Regions from separate parts of the Vibrio parahaemolyticus genome, predicted to be linked through region 4. Evidence: predicted binding sites of a transcription regulator. Region 4 holds the regulator's gene; each other region holds the start of a gene.

Region 1 (5,779 bases), 2.4 Mb from region 4:
GATAATAATCAAAATAGATAGGTGATGAGGGGCGTAACGTAAGGTCGAATATTGCTAGAAGGAATTAGTATGATGGCATACAAATTTTTTATTCGAGAGCTACTAGGATTAGCGATCGTGGTTTCAGTTGTTTTTGGTGTACTTGGCGTGATGCTCGATCTTTTCGCGCTTACGGCGCTGTGGGAACATCAAGATGCAATTGCTCAGATCTTTTTTCATGAGTCGTTTTATTTCATTGCATTCTTAATCCCGCCATTTTTCCTATGGAAGATCATTAATCGTTCTGATTTGGTTACCGCCGCACAAAACTATATCGCGCTAAAGTTAGAAGCAGAAAGTCGATAATCTAACTCAAAGTACGATTGATACCATTTGATATGACAGAGGCTCATGCTTTGTTTCATGAGCCTCTGTCATTTTGTCTCTCTGAGCAAGCAAGATAGCTTGCTCAAGGATTAATTCTTACTTAAAAGGCTGGTTCAATCGTTCCTTTGAAAGTGCTATTAAGGAAGTCGCGAATTTCTTGGGATTGGTAAATAGAGACGAACTTCTTGTAAGCCTCGTTGTTTCTGTCGGCTTCACGAGTCGCAATAACCATAACAGCGAGAGGTGCGTCTTTGGACTCTAGGAAAATACTTTGCTTCTTAGGGTCTAAGCCTGAAGACATCACGTAATTCATCGTAATAGCTGCGGCATCAACGTCATCCAGCGTTCTTGGCAGCTGCGCCGCATCCACCTCAACGAACTCCAGTTCTTTTTGATTGCTCTTAATATCGGTTAACGCGGCTTTATGGCCAACACCTGGTTTAAGCTCAATCAAGCCCGCATCAGCGAGTAGTAACAGCCCTCGGCCTCCATTAGTTGGGTCGTTTGGAATGGCAATTCTGGCACGGTTTGGTAACTCTTCTAACGAACGGTATTTATTGGAATAAATACCCATGCGCATCAAGATAGATTGGCCAATTGAAACGAGCTGAGAGTTATGACTGCTGTTGAAGTTATCCAAAAAAGGTTGGTGTTGGTAGCTGTTAATATCGATGCTACCGTCACTCAGCGCGGCGTTAGGTGTCACGTAATCAGAGAACTCGATGACTTCAACATTTAGCCCTTGCTTTGCCGCTTCTTTCGCTACTGCTTCAACTACTTGTGCATGTGGCCCAACCGTAGCTCCGACTTTGATTACTGAATTATCTTTTTCTCCGCAGGCACTTAAGCTGAGCGCAGCAGCGAGAACCCAAGACAACTTTTTGATGTGACCTAAATTTGTCATCGTAACTCCATTTTATATTTAGACGTCCATACGGCTATCCTATCAGGAATATATAAACGGTCAACGACTAAAACATTGAGGGATCATTTGGAGGTCACAAGGGCTGTAGAGCACAAATGTTATTGAGCAGATGGTTGAGAAAGTTGATGGGGTTTAAGCAAGGGAATTTACAAGGGGGATAAGAAGATGAGCTCAGGTGCCAACGGTGTACCCATAGCAACACTTAAAACCATCAGATACAAAAAAGGCGTAGTAGGTACTAACCTGCTACGCCTTTCGAAATTTGGTGGCCCCTCCCAGACTTGAACTGGGGACCAATCGATTATGAGTCGACTGCTCTAACCACTGAGCTAAGGGGCCTTAATAGGTCAACGATTATAGGGGAAGCGTTGCAAGGTGTCTAGATAGCAACTAGGGCAATTGCGCTTAGTTTTTATCCACTTAGAACCAGTGATAATAAAAAAGGTGACCTAAGGTCACCTTTTTTGTCCAACGCTTTATTATTCGTCGAGGAAGCTGCGCAGAGTTTCTGAGCGGCTAGGGTGACGAAGTTTACGTAGAGCTTTTGCTTCGATCTGACGGATACGTTCACGAGTAACGTCGAACTGTTTACCAACTTCTTCTAGAGTGTGGTCAGTGTTCATGTCGATACCAAAGCGCATACGAAGTACTTTCGCTTCACGTGGCGTTAGGCCTGCAAGTACATCTTTTGTAGCCATTTTCAGGCTTGTTGCTGTTGCAGAGTCTAGCGGTAGTTCTAGTGTTGTATCTTCGATGAAATCACCTAGATGCGAATCTTCGTCGTCACCGATTGGTGTCTCCATTGAGATTGGCTCTTTAGCGATCTTCAGTACTTTACGGATCTTGTCTTCTGGCATTTGCATACGCTCTGCCAGTTCTTCCGGTAGAGGCTCACGACCCATCTCTTGTAGCATTTGACGAGAGATACGGTTTAGCTTGTTGATCGTTTCGATCATATGTACCGGGATACGAATCGTACGTGCTTGGTCCGCGATTGAACGAGTGATTGCCTGACGGATCCACCACGTTGCGTAAGTCGAGAACTTGTAACCACGACGGTATTCAAACTTATCTACCGCTTTCATCAGACCGATGTTACCTTCTTGGATTAGATCCAAGAACTGTAGGCCACGGTTGGTGTATTTCTTCGCGATAGAAATTACAAGACGTAAGTTCGCTTCAACCATCTCTTTCTTCGCACGGCGTGCTTTCGCTTCACCGATAGACATGCGACGGCTGATGTCTTTAATGTTTTGTACGTTTAGAGATGTCTCTTCTTCAATCATTTTTAACTTAGCGATTGAACGACGGATCTCTTCTTCGTTACGTTTGATTTTCTCAGCGTATGGCTTGTCAGATGCTAGGATCTCGTCTAGCCATGCATCACTTGATTCGTTACCAGTGAATAGGGCAATAAACGATTTCTTCGGCATTTTGCCGTATTCAACCACAGACTTCATGATCAAACGTTCTTGAGTACGAACGCGATCCATTGCTGTACGAAGTTCGTTCACTAGGTGGTCGAACTGTTTTGGTGTTAGACGGAATTCTTTGAATACGTCTAGCATCATTTCGTTAGCAACGGTTGCTTTCGGGCTGTCGTAGCCGTACTCATTGATCGCTAGCTGAAGATTTTGGTATGTGCTGCGTAGCTGGTTGAATTTCTCAAGCGCTAGCTCTGGGTCAATACCTACATCTTCTTCCGAATCATCTGAATCGTCATCGCTTTCTTCATCATCTTCTAGGTCTTCTTCGTCTTCCTCTTCTAATTGAGTTTCAGACAGTTCAGAACCGATGTGAGTCGCGGTTGGCGCTGCTGTATCGTCAGCGTCAGGATCTACAAAGCCAGAGATTAAATCAGTCAGACGAAGTTCTTCTGCCTGAACCTTATCAAATTGCTCTAGGATGTAAGGAATAGTGCCAGGGTATTCAGCAACAGACGATTGAACTTGGTTAATACCTTCTTCAATGCGTTTTGCGATGTCGATTTCGCCTTCGCGAGTCAGCAGCTCTACAGTACCCATTTCACGCATGTACATGCGAACTGGGTCTGTTGTACGACCAATTTCACTTTCTACGCTAGAAAGTGCTGCTGCTGCAGCTTCAGCTGCATCTTCATCGGTAATGTTTGTGTCATCGTTCAGTGCTAGATCATCAGCATCAGGAGCAGTTTCTACTACCTTGATACCCATGTCGTTAATCATCTGAATGATGTCTTCTACCTGTTCTGAATCTACGATTTCAGCAGGTAGGTGGTCATTTACTTCGGCGTAGGTCAGATAGCCTTGCTCCTTGCCTTTAATAACAAGTAACTTTAGCTGTGACTGCGGATTTTGATCCATAGACGGTATCCAACTTCGTAATCTGGTGAAGGAATCAGTATGCGAAATGCAAACCACTTACTATAACAAATTAAATTGTTGCTGACTAATTAAACAGGGTTACGCTTTTAAATCTAGCATAAGTGCTAGCAGCTCCCTTTTCTCTTCGGCTGATAAACCGACACTTCTTGCTTTGGCCTGCAGGTTTTCAATTTGCTTTTCTACGCACTGGGCAATAATTTTATCCAGTGAGTCTAAAAATATTTCTTCTTGGTTGTCTTCGTCGAGCGGAATATCCCAGCTCGCAAGACGAGACAGAAGTGCCTCATTCTGGCTGTTGCGCCAGTGCTCTAATAATTGGCCTGTGTTGATATGGGGATGCGCCTGGCATTTATCAAGTACATCTGCAAATAAACTTAGGCCTGGTATGGATAAGTCTCTCACTGAGGAAAGGTCCGGTACCATTTGAGCATAGCTCGGATTTTGAATAAGTAGAGCAATAACCTCACGCATAGGAGTTCGTTTGATCTCTTTGTGCGGTTGAGGTCGAGTTTCACTTATCTTTTTACGAGGCTGACGTAGGCGGTTATCAAACCCCGTGCGCTCATCCAATAGTTTTTCGAGCAACTCCTGAAAGTATGGGTCAGGAATCTTGTCAATCAAGGCGCTAGCGTATGCTCTCAACGCAGACTTACCTTCGTTGTTACCCAAATTAATTTGGTGTAACTCAATCAAATTGTCAAAAAGGTAGCTCGATAGTGGTGTCGCTTGTTCTATTTGTTGCTCGAACGCTGCTTTGCCGTATTTACGAACGTAGCTATCTGGGTCTTCCCCATCAGGTAAGAATAAGAACTTCAATGTGTTCCCGGTTTTGAGGAATTGAAGTGCGTTTTCTAACGCTCGCCATGCCGCTTCTTTACCAGCTCGGTCGCCATCGTAACAACACACCACGGTATTGGTTTGGCGGAACAACATTTGAATATGATCGCCCGTTGTCGAGGTGCCTAGCGACGCGACGGAATAATCTACGCCGTATTGAGCCAGAGCGACAACGTCCATATAGCCTTCAACCACCAAAATTTGCGCTGGTTCACGATGCGCTTGTAACACTTCGTACAGGCCATAAAGCTCTTTGCCTTTATGGAATATTGGCGTTTCCGGTGAGTTGAGATATTTTGGTGTACCTTCACCAAGTACTCGACCACCAAAGCCAATTACTCGACCACGACGATCACGAATTGGAAACATAATACGACCACGAAAGCGGTCATAACGGTTGCCTTTGTCGTTTTCAATCAGCATGCCGCCAGTGACAAGCATGTCTTGATTGTCTTTATTCTGGCCGAAGTTTTTACGGACTAAATCCCATTCGTCAGCCACGTAACCAATGCCAAATTTCTGAACGATTTCACCAGATAGACCACGGTCTTTTAGGTATTCAATCGCGACCTTGCTCGAAGGTTGTTTGAGTTGGTTACGGTAAAACTGGGCAATGCTACCCATTAAATCGTATAGGCTGCGTTTTTCACTGCTACTTGCTTGCGGTCCAGAATTGAACTGCCCACCGCCACCACTACGTTGTTCACGAGGAACGTCCAAACCTAGATAAGAGGCAAGTTCTTCAATCGCTTCAACGAACTCTAGGCGTTCAAACTCCATCATAAAGTCGATGGCGTTGCCATGTGCACCACAGCCAAAACAGTGATAGAACTGCTTCTCTTGGCTCACACTGAATGACGGTGTTTTCTCGTTGTGGAATGGGCAACAAGCGCCGTAGTTTTTGCCTTTTTTCTTAAGTTTCACGCGTGCGTCGATAATATCGACAATATCAAGCCGAGCTAGAAGGTCATCAATAAAACTGCGAGGGATGTGTCCAGCCATAAAACCTAACAAAAAAGAAAAATCATGATTGGTGTGAATGGGTTATAGAGAAAAGCATGTGCGAGACTTTGTTTTATTCCATTCTGCCAGATACAAACAAGCCGTGCGTTCCAAAGGATAGCACGGCTTGCTGCAATTGGGTGGGGTGTTAAGCCAATTTAGCGCGAACTAAACCGCTTACTTTACCCATATCTGCACGCCCTTGAATTTGTGGTTTCAGAACGCCCATTACTTTGCCCATGTCTTGCATGCCAGCTGCACCAGATTCTGCAATTGCTTTCTCGAT
Region 2 (5,779 bases), 2.1 Mb from region 4:
GTGCTCGCAGAGAATATTGTGGAGTTTTTGGCCAAAATTGAGGCTGCGGTGTAAGCATGTACGTTGTTGAGTTGCAATTTGAGTGTTTTGATAACACCACCGTCAGTGCGGTAGATAAAGCCATTAACGGTTTGATGGATGCGTTGCGTTACAACGGCCAAGTGCTAGGTCGTGAATTCCCGATAGTGATGGGCGATGGCGAATTTTTTGTGCGCGTGGTTTGCCCGGAACAAGACAGTTTGCATCCGCGTTATCATTCAGATTTCGTTAAAGTGTGCATGAATCGTTTGTCGGATGCGTCTTTGCTTGCGCCGAAAATGCGTATGCTTGGTCGTGATTTAAATTCAGAACAAGCGGCCGAAGACGAAGCGCCAAGTTGGCAAGTGCTCTACACGACGTATGTGCACACATGCTCGCCACTGCGCAGTGGTGAAACCTTGTTGCCAATTCCACTGTATCGTAATGATCCGACACTCAATGGCGATCATAAAGCGGTCATCAAATGGCAGACGGAATGGCAAGCGTGCGATGAAATCCAAATGGCGGGCGGGTGCCGCGCGGAGCATGCGGCGCTGCACGAAATTTGCGACGTAGACAGTGTGTTGTTCCGCCGCGGTTGGGATTTGCGTGGTCGTATCGAATACATCACCAAGATTCCAACTTACTATTACCAGTATCGCGTAGGCGGTCAGTCGTTGGAGAGCGAGAAAGCACGTAAGTGTCCGAAGTGTGGTGGAGAATGGCTGCTTGATGAGCCATTACATGACATCTTCTATTTTAAGTGCGACTCGTGCCGAATTGTTTCGAACATCTCTTGGGATCATATTAAATAGGTTCTCACCTGACGTAACTTGATAGATTGAGAAAGACTAAAAAGGGCTGATGTTTTCACATCAGCCCTTTTGTTTTCGAATAGTTCGGTTTTAGAAAAGCGGGATTACCAACCTTTCACTACGCCGCCTTTGAATAGTTTTTTCGCTGCTTCGTAAACTTCTTCAGTTTGGTAAGCTTTTACGAAGTTTTGTACGTTTTGAGCATTAACGTTCTCTTCACGCGCTACGATTAGGTTTACGTATGGAGATTCTTTATCTTCAACAAACACACCATCACGCTCTGGAGACAGGTCGATAGAGCTTGCGTAAGTGGTGTTAATGATAGACAGCGTTACGTCATCCAGAGAGCGAGGAAGTTGCGGTGCTTCTAGCTCAATGATTTCAATGTTCTTAGGGTTGCCTACGATGTCACGTACTGTAGCGAGTAGACCAACGCCATCACGTAGAGTGATCAAACCTTGTTGCTCAAGAAGCAGTAGTGAGCGACCTAGGTTGGTTGGATCGTTTGGAACCGCGATGCGTGCGCCATCTTGAATTTCATCCACAGATTTTACTTGCTTTGAGTACCCTGCGATTGGGTAAACAAACGAGTTACCTGCGATAGCCAGTTTGTAGCCGCGATCTTTAACTTGTTGATCTAGGTAAGGTTTGTGTTGGAAAGCGTTCGCATCTACAGAGCCGTCATCTAGCGCAGCGTTTGGTGTTACGTAGTCCGTGAACGTAACCAGTTCAACGTCTAGGTTGTACTTTTCTTTCGCTACTTTTGCCGCTACTTCAGCAACTTGCGCTTCAGCACCTGCAATTACGCCAACTTTTACCTTGTTTACGTCCACTTCTTTATCGCCACAACCCGCTAGAACAAGAGCAGAAGCAGCAGTTGCTACAGTCAAAAGACCTTTAAGGCTAAATTTCATGTTTATCTCCTTATAATATGTATTTTCAATGCTTATCGGTGGTCTACACGGCGCACCACTGCGTCACCGATAGACTGAATAATTTGTACTAGAACAATCAACATCACAACGGTTACTGCCATGATAGTAATGTCGTAACGGTGGAAGCCGTATCGGATGGCTACGTCACCGAGGCCGCCGCCGCCCACCGTTCCTGCCATCGCAGAGTAGCTCACTAATGTCACTAGAGTAATCGTCACTGAGTTAACAATAGTCGGCATTGCTTCTGGTAGGAGAACTTTTGTGATGATTTGCGTTGGTGTTGCACCCATGGATTGCGCAGCCTCAACCAAGCCAGTTGGTACTTCCAGCAATGCCCCTTCAATAAGACGAGCGACAAACGGAATCGCACCAATAGTCAGCGGAACGATTGCCGCAGTTGTACCAATGAAAGTGCCCACTAACATCTTAGTTACTGGAATGATCGCAACCATCAAAACAAGGAAAGGAACTGAGCGCCCAACGTTAACCACTGCACCAAGAATTCCGTTCAGTTTGGTGTTTTCTAGTAAGCCGCCTTTCTTAGTAATATGCAGAATCACTCCCAATGGAATGCCGACCGCAAAACCAACTACGCCCGCAACCGCGACCATGTAGATGGTTTCCCACGTAGCACCTAAAAGTAGTTTGCTGTTTAAACTTAGCCATTCAAAAATCGTATTAAAGGACATAACCAAGTACCTCTACTTTTACGTTGTTCTCGCGCAGATATTCAATTGCTGCACTGTCGTCTTGTTCATTACCAAACAGCTCTGCGACCATCATGCCGAACTTCACGCCGCCAGCGTAATCAAGATCGGAACTCAGAATGCTGACGTCGATGTTGTACTTACGCGAAATCTGCGACATCAACGGTGCATCTACGGTTGCGCCAGTAAATTCCATACGGACAAGAGGGTAGCTGCCTTCAACGCGATTTGGTTGCAAACGCGCTTGGTAATCTTCTGGAATGGAAAGATCCAATGTGGAACGAATGAACTCGTGAGCCAGTTCCGTTTTAGGGTGCGCAAAAATATCGCCAACCGTGCCTTTCTCAACCAATTCACCACCACCGATGATCGCCACTTCGTGACAGATGCTTTTTACCACTTCCATTTCGTGGGTGATCAGTAGAATCGTGATGTTGAGTTTGCGGTTGATTTCTTTTAATAGCTCAAGGATGGATTGAGTTGTTGCAGGATCCAGTGCGCTGGTGGCTTCGTCACACAACAGTACGCTTGGGTCGGATGCCAATGCACGAGCAATAGCCACACGTTGTTTTTGACCGCCACTTAGGTTGGACGGATAGCTTTCGTGCTTGTCCGCTAAGCCAACGAGCTTTAGCAACTCAGTCACTTTTGTTGTGATTTGCGATTTGTCTTTGCCAGCCAGTTCCAGTGGTAGAGCCACGTTATCAAACACAGTACGAGACGAAAGCAGATTGAAGTGCTGGAAGATCATGCCAATGTTGCGGCGCGTTTCAACCAACTGCTTTTTGCTGAGTGTTGTTAAATCAACGCCATCAACGATGATGGATCCAGAGCTTGGTGCTTCTAGCATGTTTACACAGCGGATCAGAGTACTTTTACCAGCGCCTGATGAACCGATAACACCGAAGATGGTGCCCTTGGCGATGTGTAGGTTAATGTCTTTCAGGGCAAGGATTTCCTTACTGCCTTGGTAGAACACTTTATTGACGTTTTTTATTTCTATCATGTTTCAACCTGCCCAGAGATAAGGGGAACTTCGCTGTCAAAAACGGCCTTTGACAGAACTTAATTTTGAGCTTTATCTCAATTCTCAGTTGATGCTATGGGTTAACCAGAATGAAGTCAATAGATATTTTTACGTCTAGACGTCTAAATGTATGGATGTTCTGTTTTGGAAAGAAAGAGGCGTAGATAACAACAAGAAGATGAGCGGAGGGGCACCCTCAGATTTACCGATTCTTGCCCAACAAATCAACCGTTTTGTCGAGGCCTAGAACGAATTAGATAGTGTTGAAGTTTATAAGGTATGTAATAATCTGATTAAACCGAGTTAATAGAGAAATACGTTTTGGCAAAACCTGCTGTTTTTATCGATCGTGACGGCGTGATCAACGTTGACCACGGCTACGTTCATGACGAACATGATTTTGAGTACATTGACGGTGTGTTTGAAGCGACAAAAGCGCTGAAAGATAAAGGTTACCTGTTGGTGCTTGTAACGAATCAATCGGGCATCGCGCGCGGTAAATTCAGTGAAGACCGTTTCTTGTCTCTGACACAATGGATGGACTGGAACTTCGTTGATAATGGCGTTGAGTTTGATGGTTTTTACTATTGTCCACATCATCCTGAGCATGGCATCGGTGACTACAAGCAAGATTGTGATTGCCGCAAACCTAAACCTGGTATGTTTATCTCTGCTCGCGACTTCTTGAAAATCGACATGGAAAAATCTGTGATGATTGGTGATAAAGCCGAAGACATGATGGCAGCAGAAGCCGCAGGTGTTGGCACTAAGATTCTGGTTCGCACAGGTAAGCCAATCACCGAGCAAGGTGAAGCATTAGCTACAGTAGTGCTCGATAGCATTGCAGATGTGCCAGCGTATTTACAAAAATAACACCACAATTTGCATGTTTAAGGGAAGCGTTTGCTTCCCTTTTCTTTTATTGCTGTTAAAGTTCAGTCACCTAAGCATTCATCCATTCTAGTTTGATCACTTATGAGCAAAAAACTCACCATTCTTGATATCGCGAAATTGGCAGGCGTTGGCAAATCAACAGTAAGCCGTGTGCTTACCAATGATCCAAAAGTGAAACCTCAAACGCGAGAGAAAGTAGAGCAAATCATTCGTGAATCTGGCTATGTACCGTCCAAATCTGCGCAATCAATGCGTGGCGGTAGCCAAAAAGTCATTGGAGTTATTATCTCCCGTCTGGACTCACCATCCGAAAATCGCGCAGTTGGTACAATGCTCAATGCATTGTATTCCGCTGGCTATGACGCGGTGATCATGGAAAGCCAGTTTGATCGCGACAAAACCAACGAACACCTAAACGTGCTTAAGCGTCGCAATGTGGATGGCGTGATTGTGTTTGGCTTTACTGGGTGCGATGAGCAAGCCTTAGCCGAGTGGGGAAATCGCATTGTGGTGATTGCGATGGATACCAATAACGTCTCTTCCATCAATTATGATAACCAAGGCGTGATAGACATGGCTTTGTCTCATCTTGAGCAGCAAGCTTTATCTCGCATTGCTTACATTGGTGTTGATCCTGAAGACAAAACCACAGGCTTGGCGCGTTTAAATGCTTATAAAGCTTGGTGTCAACGCAAACAACTCACACCTTGTTTCCAAACCGGTAAGCTTAGCCATGAAAGTGCTTATCAGTTGGTGGATCACGTTCTAAAAGCAGACACGCAAGCCATTGTGTGTGCCAGCGATACCATTGCATTGGGCGTAATTAAGCGTCTTCAAGAGTTAGGCCGTGAAGACGTGGTCGTGACAGGCGTGGGTGGTAACGAGTTGCTTTCTTTCCTTTTCCCTAACGTATTTAGTGTTGACCCAGGTTATACCCTTGCGGGTGAAAAGTCCGCTAAGATGCTGATTAATCAATTAAATGGCGATGAAGAAGTCGTTCACTTCACTCAACATCCTGTTTGCCGTTAACCCGTTCTAAAACGATCTGCTCTAAAATTATACTGTGATCATTCTCAATTAATGGGACTGTTCCCATTTTGTTTTTTGTCTTTGGGTGGCAATATTAAAATTAAGAAATGGGAATGTTCCCATTTATAAAAATAAAATGATGAATCGAATGTATCCAATACAGGGTGGACAAAGTTATGAGTAAGATTGCGCGTAAAGACGTGGAGCGTCTTATTGAGCTGGTCGGGGGGCCGGACAATATTGCCAGTGTAAGCCACTGTTTAACTCGCTTACGTTTTGTTCTAAATGATACCGACAAAGCGGACACGAAACAGTTAGAAGCCTTGCGTATGGTGAAAGGCTGTTTTACCAACG
Region 3 (5,779 bases), 250 kb from region 4:
TCAGGACAAGCTGGGTAACCCGGTGCAGGACGGATCCCTTGGTACTTTTCACGGATGAGTTCATCATTCGATAGATTTTCATCCGCTGCATAGCCCCAAATTTCTTTCCTGACACGCTCATGCAAATATTCAGCAAAAGCTTCGGCTAAACGATCCGCCACCGCTTGAATCATGATTGCGTTGTAGTCATCGCCTTGCGCTTTGTACTCATCGGCCAACTCACGCTCACCGATACCGCCAGTTACTGCAAACGCTCCAACCCAATCCTGTTTGCCAGATTCTTTTGGCGCGATGTAATCCGACAAGCAGTAGTTAAAGCCTTTAGGCTTTTCTGTTTGCTGACGAAGATTGCGCAATACTTTAGCAACCTCAGTACGCGACTCATCGGTGTACACTTCAATATCATCACCCACACTTGCCGCTGGGAATAGGCCACATATCCCGCGAGCCTTAAGCAATCCTTCACGCTCAACTCGATCAAGCAGCTCATTGGCATCATGGAACAGACGCTGAGCCTCCTCACCCACTTCTTCATGTTTGAAGATTGTCGGGTATTTTCCTACCAGCGACCACGTCATGAAAAACGGCGTCCAGTCGATATACTTGCGTAAGGTTGCGACATCAAAATCATCGAAAATATGAAGGCCTGGTTTTGCAGGAACTGGTGGCGTGTATGCATCCCAATCTATCGCGACTTTATTTGCACGCGCTTGTTCTAAAGTGACAGGCTTAGTACGCGGCTTCTTACGATTGTGTTGGTCACGAACACGCTCATAATCCGCATCCAGTTTTTCTATAAAGGCAGGTCGACGTTCATCGGAGAGTAATGACGAACAAACCCCTACTGCGCGCGACGCATTGTTTACGTAAACCACCGGATTTTTGTAGTTCTGCTCAATCTTAACGGCGGTGTGCGCTTTGGATGTGGTAGCTCCACCAATCAGAAGCGGAAGATCAAAATTGAGACGTTCCATCTCTTTAGCAACATGAACCATTTCATCCAGAGATGGGGTAATCAACCCTGACAAACCGATAATATCAACGTTCTCTTCTAGCGCGACTTTTAAGATCTTTTCACACGGTACCATCACGCCAAGATCGATGATCTCGTAGTTATTACACTGCAGTACAACGCCCACAATGTTTTTGCCAATGTCATGCACGTCACCCTTCACCGTCGCCAACAAAATTTTTCCGTTACTGCTACCGGATTGCTTTTCGGCGTTAATAAAAGGCTCTAAATGCGCGACAGCTTGCTTCATCACACGTGCTGATTTCACGACTTGAGGTAAGAACATCTTACCTTCACCAAATAGGTCCCCCACCACGTTCATGCCATCCATCAAAGGACCTTCAATCACTTCAAGTGGTTTTGCCGCATTCACACGTGCTTCTTCAGTGTCTGCAACGATGAACTCTGTGATCCCTTTAACTAACGCATGCTCTAAACGTTTTGCGACAGGCCAAGTTCGCCACTCAAGCGCAGAGGCATCTTCTTCTTTGCCAACGCCTTTATCTGCGTACTCAGCCGCGATATCCAACAATCTTTCTGTAGCGTCATCTCGACGGTTAAGCACAACGTCTTCTACCGCTTCTCGTAGTTTTTCCGGAACGTTGTCATAAATTTCGAGCTGCCCCGCGTTTACGATCCCCATATCCATACCATTTTTAAAACAGTGATAGAGGAACACAGCATGGATAGCTTCACGAACGTAGTTATTACCGCGGAAAGAGAAAGACACGTTCGACACGCCACCGGAAATCATCGCGTGTGGCAAATCGCGCTTGATGTCCGCTACAGCTTCAATAAAATCAACAGCATAGTTGTTGTGCTCATCAATACCCGTTGCGACGGCAAAAATGTTCGGGTCAAAAATAATGTCTTCTGGCGGGAAGCCAACTTCGTCTACCAAAATACGATAAGCATTTGTACAGATTTCTAGCTTGCGCGCGCGCGTTTCTGCCTGACCAACCTCATCGAATGCCATGACGATTACAGCTGCACCATAACGACGGATCAGTTTAGCTTGCTCAACAAATTTCTCTTTGCCTTCCTTCAAAGAGATAGAGTTCACAATGCCTTTACCTTGAATGCATTTCAGACCCGCTTCGATCACTTCCCATTTGGAAGAGTCGACCATGATTGGCACTTTGGAGATTTCTGGTTCTGAGGCACATAGGTTTAGAAAACGCACCATACAAGCCTGTGCGTCTAACATCCCCTCATCCATGTTGATGTCGATGATTTGGGCACCATTTTCAACTTGCTGACGCGCGACTTCTAATGCTTCGTCATACTGTTCTTCTTTGATCAAACGTTTAAAGCGAGCAGAACCTGTGACGTTAGTTCGCTCACCGACATTGATGAATAAAGTCTCTTTCTCAATCGTTAATGGCTCTAATCCGGAGAGACGACAAGCAACAGGCAAATCTGGCAAAGCGCGAGGTGTAACACCTTCAACAGCCTGCGCCATTTGGCGAATATGCTCCGGCGTTGTACCACAACAGCCACCAATCAGATTTAAAAAGCCGCTGCTAGCCCACTCTTTTACATGCTCTGCCATGTCTTCTGGAGAAAGGTCATATTCTCCAAAAGCATTCGGCAAACCTGCGTTAGGGTGCGCGGAAACAAATGATTCAGAAATACGAGAAAGCTCTTCCACGTATGGGCGCAGTTCATCTGGCCCCAATGCACAGTTAAGACCGAAAGATAAAGGCCTTACATGACGTAGAGAGTTGTAAAATGCTTCCGTGGTTTGCCCTGATAACGTGCGCCCCGAAGCGTCGGTAATCGTACCGGAAATCATGACAGGCAGTGCAACACCAAGCTCTTCAAATACAGAATCGACAGCAAAGGCACATGCCTTAGCATTCAATGTATCAAAAATAGTTTCGATCAAAATAAGATCAGCGCCACCTCTGATTAACGCTCGAGTTGACTCGGAATACGCTTCAACCAGCTCATCGAAAGAAACATTGCGGTAGCCGGGATCATTCACATCAGGGGAGATAGAGCACGTTCGGTTGGTTGGACCAAGTACACCTGCAACGTAACGAGGTTTGTCAGGCGTTTTCGCCGTCCACTCATCGGCAACTTCACGAGCCAGTTTTGCCGCGGCGAAGTTAATCTCTTCACTCAGGCTTTCCATCTCATAGTCAGCCATCGCAATGGTGGTCGCGTTAAAGGTATTGGTTTCTAGAATATCAGCGCCGGCTTCAAGGTAAGCGCTATGGATTTCCTTAATTAGTTGAGGCTGGCTTAGCACCAACAAGTCGTTGTTGCCTTTTAGATCACAGTGCCAATTGGCAAAGTGCTCTCCTCGGTAATCTTGCTCTTCAAGTTTGTACCCTTGGATCATGGTGCCCATACCACCATCAATCAATAAGATACGTTGCTTCAATTGAGCTTCAATCTGTTGTCTTACTTTGCTTCCCACAGTACAGCCTCATTCCTTTAGTTATGATTCCATCCTATCACACAAACTTCAGGAGTCTAGACGTCTAAATGGAGATTTAATGATTATTTTATCTCCTTCTTAACTTGCAAAATAAACCCGAAAAAATGTTTGCTATTTAGACAGCATCAGCCGAGAATTCCATTCATAAAATGTTACAAATAGAGGGCTCTATGTCGGTCTATCATACTTTATGTTTTCTATCCGCAGCTGCAATGCTAATTGCTTTTGTAAACAGCAAGATAGGAAAGATGCAAACCACCATCGCCATTACAGCTGGTTCAATGGTTCTTTCTCTACTTATTTTGATCGCCGGTCAAAACAACTGGTTTCACCTTACGGAGATTGCAACCGAGACGGTAACAAGGATTAACTTTGAAGACTTTTTGTTGAAAGGCATCCTTGGATTTTTGCTTTTTGCTGGCGGCTTGGGCATCAAGCTACCCAACTTAAAAGATCAAAAGTGGGAAATCACGGTATTGGCTCTTGGAGCAACCTTGTTCTCAACCTTCTTCATCGGCTTTGTTCTTTATGGCCTTTGTATGCTGATCGGCATACAGTTTGATTTGGTTTACTGCTTGCTATTTGGCGCATTAATCTCGCCTACCGACCCGATTGCCGTTCTAGCTATCGTTAAAAAGTTAGATGCACCTAAACGTATCTCGACACAGATCGAAGGGGAGTCACTATTCAATGATGGCTTCGGCTTGGTTATTTTCGTCACGCTTTTCACCATTGCATTTGGCTCAGAAGCACCAACAGTCGGTAGCGTCACTCTACTCTTCATCCAAGAAGCGATTGGCGGGATCGTCTATGGCTTTCTATTGGGCTTAGTATTCCACTACCTAATCAGTGCTACTGACGATCACTCAATGGAACTACTACTTACTATCGGTGTTCCTACAGCAGGTTACGCATTTGCTGAGTACATTCATGTTTCAGGCCCACTTGCGATGGTGGTGTCGGGAATTATGATCGGTAACTGGACACGCTTTATTGGCTTCTCTAAAGAGAGTGAAGACCACCTAGACCACTTCTGGGAGTTAGTAGATGAGTTCCTAAACGGCGTGCTATTCCTATTAATTGGTATGTCGATGCTGCTATTTAAATTCCATGAAGAAGACTGGATAATGATGGCAATTGCAGTCCCTCTGGTGCTAGCCTCTCGCTATCTCAGTGTCTTTATCTCATACATAGGCTTTAAACGTTACAGAAAATATAACTCGTGGTCTGTAAAAATTCTAACTTGGGGTGGCCTACGTGGCGGCCTAGCGCTAGCAATGGCACTTTCAATTCCATCAGGGATTTGGGTCGTTCAAGACAAGCTGATCGATGTAAAAGAGATCATCCTTGTAATGACCTATTCGGTTGTGGTGTTCTCTATCCTTATCCAAGGTTCAACCATTACACCAATGATTGAAAAGGCGAAAGCTGAAGAAAAAAAGATGGAAGATGAAAAGCTAGCTCAAAGCTCTTTAGCAGAACAAAGAGAACAAACTGAAGCCTAATTCCATTCTCCCCATATTTAAAAAGCAGCCTTAGGACTGCTTTTTTATACTCTAAAATTCGAAGACTTCACCAACAATATTATCTAGAAGCCTCCCCGCTCGGTTAATAAAGCTTCCTTTAGCTCAATCAAACTCCCCTCAGAGCGAAGCTCACGCCTAATACCAATCTAAGTAAAACTATGAACTAATTGAGGTCATTCAGATGAAAATGAGACTGCTGGCCCTTGCTCATTTCAAAGATGGGTACTCACGCACACAAATCGTCAAGTTTCTCAAGGTAAGCCGAACTAGTATCAATAAGTGGGTTCAAACCTTTTTTGAAGAAGGGCCGGAAGGACTGCAAGAAAAGCCAAGAACAGGAAGACCACCATTCTTAACGTCCGAGCAAAAAGAACAATTGAGTCAAGATATAAAAGATAAAACCAATGATACACAAGGCGGACGACTGACTGTTTTCGATATCCACGCTTATATCATGAAAAAATTTGGCAAGCACTACCGCCCTGACTCTATCTATTACCTGCTCAACCACATAGGCTTTTCATGGATAACTTCCCGCTCAAAACACGACAACACGCTTATGGGTTGAAAAAGCAACTCGCCCAAGAGCCGTGAAGCAATAACAATTTGTGTATGCTTATCTGTTCGGTTCAGTCTGTCCCAGAAAAGGAATTGGTGAGGCTATCATTGTCCCTGGGTTAATAAAGACATCATGATAGAGCACTTAAAACAAATATTGGCAGTCACGGAGGAGGGACGTCACGCTGTCGTTGTAATGGATGGTGCAGGATGGCATACAGAAGAAATTACCAATGA
Region 4 (5,779 bases):
GTGATTATGAATTTTTCTCACGTTAATAATGAGGACAGTTCAAGTTAATTCGCATCTGCTATTTACTCATAACAACGTTTAAAAATGGCGAATCTTATTTTAAGTATGGCACTGAGGAAGGAATAAAAAACCCCGGATGAATTCCAGGGTTTTTAGGTATCTCGCAAAGTTTAGAATAATCCAGCTAAGCGGTTGAGATCCGATTGGATTGCACCAGCGGTCACCTCGCGTCCTGCACCTGGGCCACGAATCACCAAAGGGTTGTCCTTGTACCATTTACTTTCAATCGCAAAAATGTTGTCGCATGGCAGCAAGTTAGCTAGCGCATGTTCGCGCGGTAATGCTTCTACGCCCACCGTCGCTTTGCCATTTTTCTCTAAGCGCGCCACATACCGAAGCACCTGCTCATCTCTTTGTGCTTTGGTTAGACGCTCTTGAAGAATCTCACTGAGCAGTGCGCCATTATCAAAGAACTCATCCAAACTCAGAGAGCGCAGCTCTTCAGGCACCAGTGATTCCACTTTTACGCTGTCCGGTTCAATATCCAGACCAGACTCACGCGCTAAGATAACCAGTTTACGCATGACATCCGAGCCATCTAAATCAGCACGCGGATCCGGTTCTGTTAATCCTTGTTGCCACGCTAAATCGACCAACTCATTAAACGGCACCGAGCCATCAAACTGCTGGAACAGCCAAGAAAGTGTTCCCGAGAAGATTCCGGATAACGCCACAATCTCATCACCACTTTCACGCAGATCTCGCACGGTATGGTTGATAGGTAACCCTGCCCCAACCGTCGCGTTGTAGAGCCAGTAGCGACCGATTTTCGCGAATGCATCTTGCACTTGATGGTAGTATTGACTGTCGGCAGAGCCTGCAACTTTGTTAGCAGAAATTAAATGGATGCCTTGTTGGGCGATATCAACATAACGTTGTGCCAACTCTTTGCTCGCGGTCACGTCCAATACCACGGCTTCATCATAACTTTGTAAATCGCCCAACCGACTCAGCCACGCCCCATCGTTCTCAATACTTTCTTCATCAAACCTGTCGGCAACCACCGCCGCATCGATACCCTTTTCATCAAACCAATATGTCTGACTATCGACAACGGCGACTAAGTCAAAGCTCATACCGTGGCGTTTTTCGAGTTCTGTTTTCTGAGTCGCAAATAGATTTAACCAGCTAGAACCGATATTGCCTTTGCCACATAACGCTACCGCTACGCGCTTTTGCGCTTGGAATAACTGGCTGTGAATCAACTGCACTAATGCTTCGGTATCGGTGCGACGCAGTACCGCAACTAGGCTTAAACCTGATTCAGTTTCAGAAACAAATTCAACTGGTGCGTGCTTCAATTTTTGGTAAAAACCAAAACAATGGTTGGCATTCTTCGTTACGCCCGCTCCGACAGCGGCCACAAGTGAATAGCCTTCTTTGAGTTTGATTTCAGCTTCAACTGCAAGATCTTGTAGGTACTTCAGCGCACCTGTCGCAATCTCTGCGGTGTACGCTAAGCGTAATTTTTGCTGATCGGCTTGGGCTTCGTAAGAGAGTGGCTCGAGTTGCGCACGTTGAAGAGACTTTAAAACATCACTTTGGGTTTTGTTGAAGTCATGACCATGCCTAAAAGACAATTGAATCAACAATACTTCATCCAAAGAAGTGATGATTTTCGCTCCACGCCCAGAAGCAAGTACACGCTCAATACGCGTTGAACCCGATTCAGGTTGATAACTGCACTTGAGGCTTAAGTCCATCGTGCTTTGCGCGACAGGTTGTAACGTACGGCTATGCAAGACCGGAGCTGCAAGGCGGGCCAGTTCACTCGCTTCGTCTAAGCGCAGTAAAGGCAACAGACATGCGTCCGACACCAAACGAGGATCCGCACTGTAAACACCAGCAACATCACTCCAAATGGTTACGGTTGTCACTTCCGCCAAAGCACCTATTACGGTTGCGGAATAATCCGAGCCATTCCGCCCCAACAGTACGGTTTCTCCTGCCTCATTTTGCGCCATAAATCCGGTGATGATGACGCGTTTGTGGCTGTGTTGCGCCAACGTCTCCTTAATCAGGGGATAAGAACGCGCACGGTCAACTTCCGGTTGAGTACCAGCTTCTGCACGTAAAAATGCACGTGCATCTTGTGCGACCGCAGGAACATTTTGTTGTGAAAGCAAGGCAGCCAATAAACGTGAAGACCACACTTCACCGTGACCCAACACTGCCGCTTTTTGCGCATCCGTCAGTGGTGCAGCCAGCTCGGCTAAGGTACTGAACTCATCGTGCAAAGAAGCGAGCAATTGCGTCTGCACCTCGCCTTCTAATAAAGATTCAATTAGCTCCGACTGGAATTGTCTTAAGCCTTGCAGTGCTTCATGCGCAATACGGCCATCTTTGTCTAAACCTTCCAGAAACTCGATCAAGCGATTAGTGGTCTTCCCCGCGGCGGATACCACCACCAGATCATTCTCGACAGAGTATTCTTTGAGAATATCGGCCACACGTAAGTAACATTCAGGGTTTGCTAAGCTGCTGCCACCAAATTTATGTAACTGACGTTGTACACTCATTTTTAGTTCTCCTATTACTGAGCAGCTTTTACAAAGGCTTGAGCGAGATCGGCAATCAGGTCTTGTGCATCTTCTAAACCCACAGACAGACGAAGCAGTTGATGCGACACGCCCGCTTCCGCTAACGCCTCTTCCCCCATGGCTCGATGCGTCATAGATGCGGGGTGACAAATCAAACTCTCCACGCCACCAAGCGACTCTGCAAGAGAAAACAGTTCGAGCTCTTTAACAAACACTTTAAGTTGCTCAAATGAGCCTGCAAATTCAAAGCTCAACATAGAACCAAAACCCGACTGCTGCTTTTTCGCGATTTCGTGACCAGGATGATCTGGCAAACTCGGATGGTAAATCTTCGCGACCAAAGCTTGCTGTTGTAGGTAGTTGAGTACGTGTTGAGAGCTTTCTTCGTGCACTCGCATACGGGCGCCTAAAGTGCGGATCCCACGCAACGTCATGTAACTATCGAAAGGCGTACCCGTGGCGCCAATACAGTTTCCCCACCATGCAAGTTCTTCTGCGTGCGCTTCTGTTTTGGTGATCACCACACCACCAATCACGTCCGAGTGGCCATTAATGTATTTTGTGGTTGAGTGGATAACAAAGTCAGCACCGAGATCCAAAGGCTTTTGGTACACCGGTGTCAAAAAGGTATTGTCGACCGCAACCAAAGCGCCCACTTGTTTGGCTTTTTCGCATACCGCTGCAATATCAACCACACGAACCAAAGGATTCGATGGAGTTTCTAACAAAATAAGCTTTGGCTTTTTCGCTAGTGCAGCCTCTAGAGCTTGCTCATCCGATTGATCAACGAACTGCACTTTGAAGTCGCCTTTGTTAGCTCGTGTATTGAACAAACGGTATGTGCCACCATAGCAATCATGCGGTGCAACAATCAGATCATCTGGCCCAAGAAAAGCCGATACCCACAAGTTAAGTGCGGAAGTACCGCAGTTAGTCACCACTGCGCCTTTGCCAGACTCTAACTCTGATAACGCACTCTCTAGCAAACCACGGTTTGGGTTACCTGAACGCGTGTAATCGTATTTAGGGACTTCACCAAAAGCAGGGAAACCATAGTTGGTTGAAAGGTAGATTGGTGGAACAACAGCGTGGTATTGGCTGTCTGATTCGATACCAGTGCGTACAGCAATGGTCGCAGGCTTGCGGGTGCTCATGGGTGTATCCTTTCACGGGTGATGACTTCTAAATAGGAATGCGCTATATCTAATTTGTCAGATCTATCTGAACAACACTCTTCCTTAACTGTTCTGTTCACTTTACTTGTCAAAAAATGAGACGTCAACACTTCTAGACGTCTATATGTCTTTGCTTGTGGCAGTAAATGCAGCTAAAATCAGCACCTATATTAATTTTCAACTTATTACATAAATGAAGGTGTGCAATGGCTGACTGGAATGGCGAATACATTAGCCCATATGCTGAGCACGGTAAAAAAAGCGAACAAGTAAAAAAAATTACCGTTTCTATCCCGCTAAAAGTTTTAAAAGTGCTGACTGATGAGCGTACTCGTCGTCAGATCAATAACTTACGCCATGCAACCAACAGCGAACTACTATGTGAAGCATTCCTGCACGCATATACAGGTCAGCCATTACCAACGGATGAAGACCTTCGTAAAGACAGACCGGATGACATTCCAACTGAAGCAAAAGCGTTAATGACGGCGATGGGTATCGAATTCGAAGCATTTGACGACGAATAATTGCTTACAAATTCATCCGCTTTAGGAGCTGCGCCGGGGGCAGTTTTTGGAGATATAAAAAATGGGACGTCAATGCGTCCCATTTTTGTGTTCAATGTGGCTGAGTAAATTACTCTGCCATGTAGTTTTCTGGCATCTCGATACGAGCAACACCGGAATCTACTGCCGCTTGAGCTACCGCTTTTGCTACGCGAGGTAGCAGACGTGGATCCATTGGCTTAGGAATGATGTAGTCGCTGCCAAATTCTAGCTTCTCAACACCTGCAGCTTTTAGTACCGATTCAGGCACAGGCTCTTTTGCCAATGCACGAATTGCGTCAACTGCTGCCAGCTTCATGTCGTCATTGATTTCACTCGCACGTACATCTAACGCACCACGGAAAATGAAAGGGAAACACAATACGTTGTTCACTTGGTTTGGATAATCACTGCGACCAGTACCCATAATTAAGTCATCACGCACTGCGTGTGCTAGCTCAGGTTTGATTTCAGGATCTGGGTTCGAACAAGCAAATACAACTGGCTTGTCAGCCATGAGTTTCAACGCTTCTGGTGGCAATAGATTTGGACCAGATACACCTAGGAATAGGTCTGCACCTTCGATCACATCTTCTAGTGTGCGCTTATCTGTATTGTTTGCGAACAGTTGCTTGTACTCATTCAGATCATCACGACGAGTATGGATCACCCCTTTGCGATCCAGCATGTAGATCTTCTCGCGCATTGCGCCACACTTGATAAGCAGCTCCATACACGCAACGGCTGCAGCACCAGCACCAAGACAAACAATAGTTGAATCTTCAAGCTTCTTACCCTGCAGCTCGATAGCATTGAGCATACCTGCAGCTGTCACGATAGCCGTACCATGTTGATCATCGTGGAATACTGGTACGTCACAACGCTCAATCAAACGCTTTTCAATTTCAAAACAGTCTGGTGCTTTGATGTCTTCAAGGTTGATACCACCGAAAGTGTCAGCAATGTTCGCAACCGTATCAACGAACTCGTCGATCGTGCGATGCTTCACTTCAATATCAATTGAATCAAGGCCAGCAAAACGCTTAAACAGTAACGCTTTACCTTCCATTACAGGCTTAGAGGCAAGTGGGCCAAGGTTACCTAGACCAAGAATAGCGGTACCGTTTGAAATAACCGCAACCATGTTGCCTTTCGCCGTGTACTTGTACACGTTGTCAGGGTTTTGTGCGATTTCACGTACAGGCTCAGCCACGCCAGGGCTGTATGCAAGAGCAAGGTCACCAGCAGTTTCTGCTGGTTTAGTTAATTCGACAGCGATTTTACCTGGGGTTGGGTAAGCATGGTAATCCAGAGCTTTTTGGCGATGTTCTTCTTCTGGGGTGGCTGCTTGGCGATTGTCTTCAGACATGGATCGTTTCTCTTTGTTATTTTTAGGTAAGGGGGGCATAAATTCTAAAGGATAGAAATCAATCTTCATAGGTAAGATTGCGAGCAATAT

What was found. The regulator MetJ, encoded in region 4, represses methionine synthesis genes. The targets are predictions, from matches to a motif close to TTAGACNTNTANANGTCTAA.
Region 1: the regulator MetJ is predicted to act here: its motif matches at 1,289-1,308, upstream of DYB02_RS03150 (MetQ/NlpA family ABC transporter substrate-binding protein).
Region 2: the regulator MetJ is predicted to act here: its motif matches at 3,609-3,628, upstream of metN (methionine ABC transporter ATP-binding protein MetN).
Region 3: the regulator MetJ is predicted to act here: its motif matches at 3,486-3,505, upstream of metH (methionine synthase).

What each region holds. Positions count from the first base shown of each region.
Region 1 is NZ_UHIL01000001.1:594,260-600,038, forward strand. It holds gene DYB02_RS03145 (hypothetical protein) at 73-345, shown strand; gene DYB02_RS03150 (MetQ/NlpA family ABC transporter substrate-binding protein) at 467-1,270, opposite strand; tRNA gene DYB02_RS03155 (tRNA-Ile) at 1,555-1,630, opposite strand; gene rpoD (RNA polymerase sigma factor RpoD) at 1,771-3,633, opposite strand; gene dnaG (DNA primase) at 3,733-5,493, opposite strand; gene DYB02_RS03170 (GatB/YqeY domain-containing protein) at 5,642-5,779, opposite strand, start outside.
Region 2 is NZ_UHIL01000001.1:932,876-938,654, forward strand. It holds gene syd (SecY-interacting protein) at 1-54, shown strand, start outside; gene DYB02_RS04720 (Zn-ribbon-containing protein) at 57-833, shown strand; gene DYB02_RS04725 (MetQ/NlpA family lipoprotein) at 938-1,747, opposite strand; gene DYB02_RS04730 (methionine ABC transporter permease) at 1,780-2,457, opposite strand; gene metN (methionine ABC transporter ATP-binding protein MetN) at 2,447-3,481, opposite strand; gene gmhB (D-glycero-beta-D-manno-heptose 1,7-bisphosphate 7-phosphatase) at 3,824-4,375, shown strand; gene treR (trehalose operon repressor TreR) at 4,478-5,425, shown strand; gene treB (PTS trehalose transporter subunit IIBC) at 5,602-5,779, shown strand, end outside.
Region 3 is NZ_UHIL01000001.1:3,267,282-3,273,060, forward strand. It holds gene metH (methionine synthase) at 1-3,437, opposite strand, end outside; gene DYB02_RS16700 (cation:proton antiporter) at 3,629-4,963, shown strand; partial or broken gene DYB02_RS26130 (transposase) at 5,166-5,779, shown strand, end outside.
Region 4 is NZ_UHIL01000001.1:3,013,928-3,019,706, forward strand. It holds gene DYB02_RS15430 (bifunctional aspartate kinase/homoserine dehydrogenase II) at 171-2,579, opposite strand; gene DYB02_RS15435 (O-succinylhomoserine (thiol)-lyase) at 2,594-3,754, opposite strand; gene metJ (met regulon transcriptional regulator MetJ) at 3,982-4,302, shown strand; gene DYB02_RS15445 (malic enzyme-like NAD(P)-binding protein) at 4,412-5,689, opposite strand.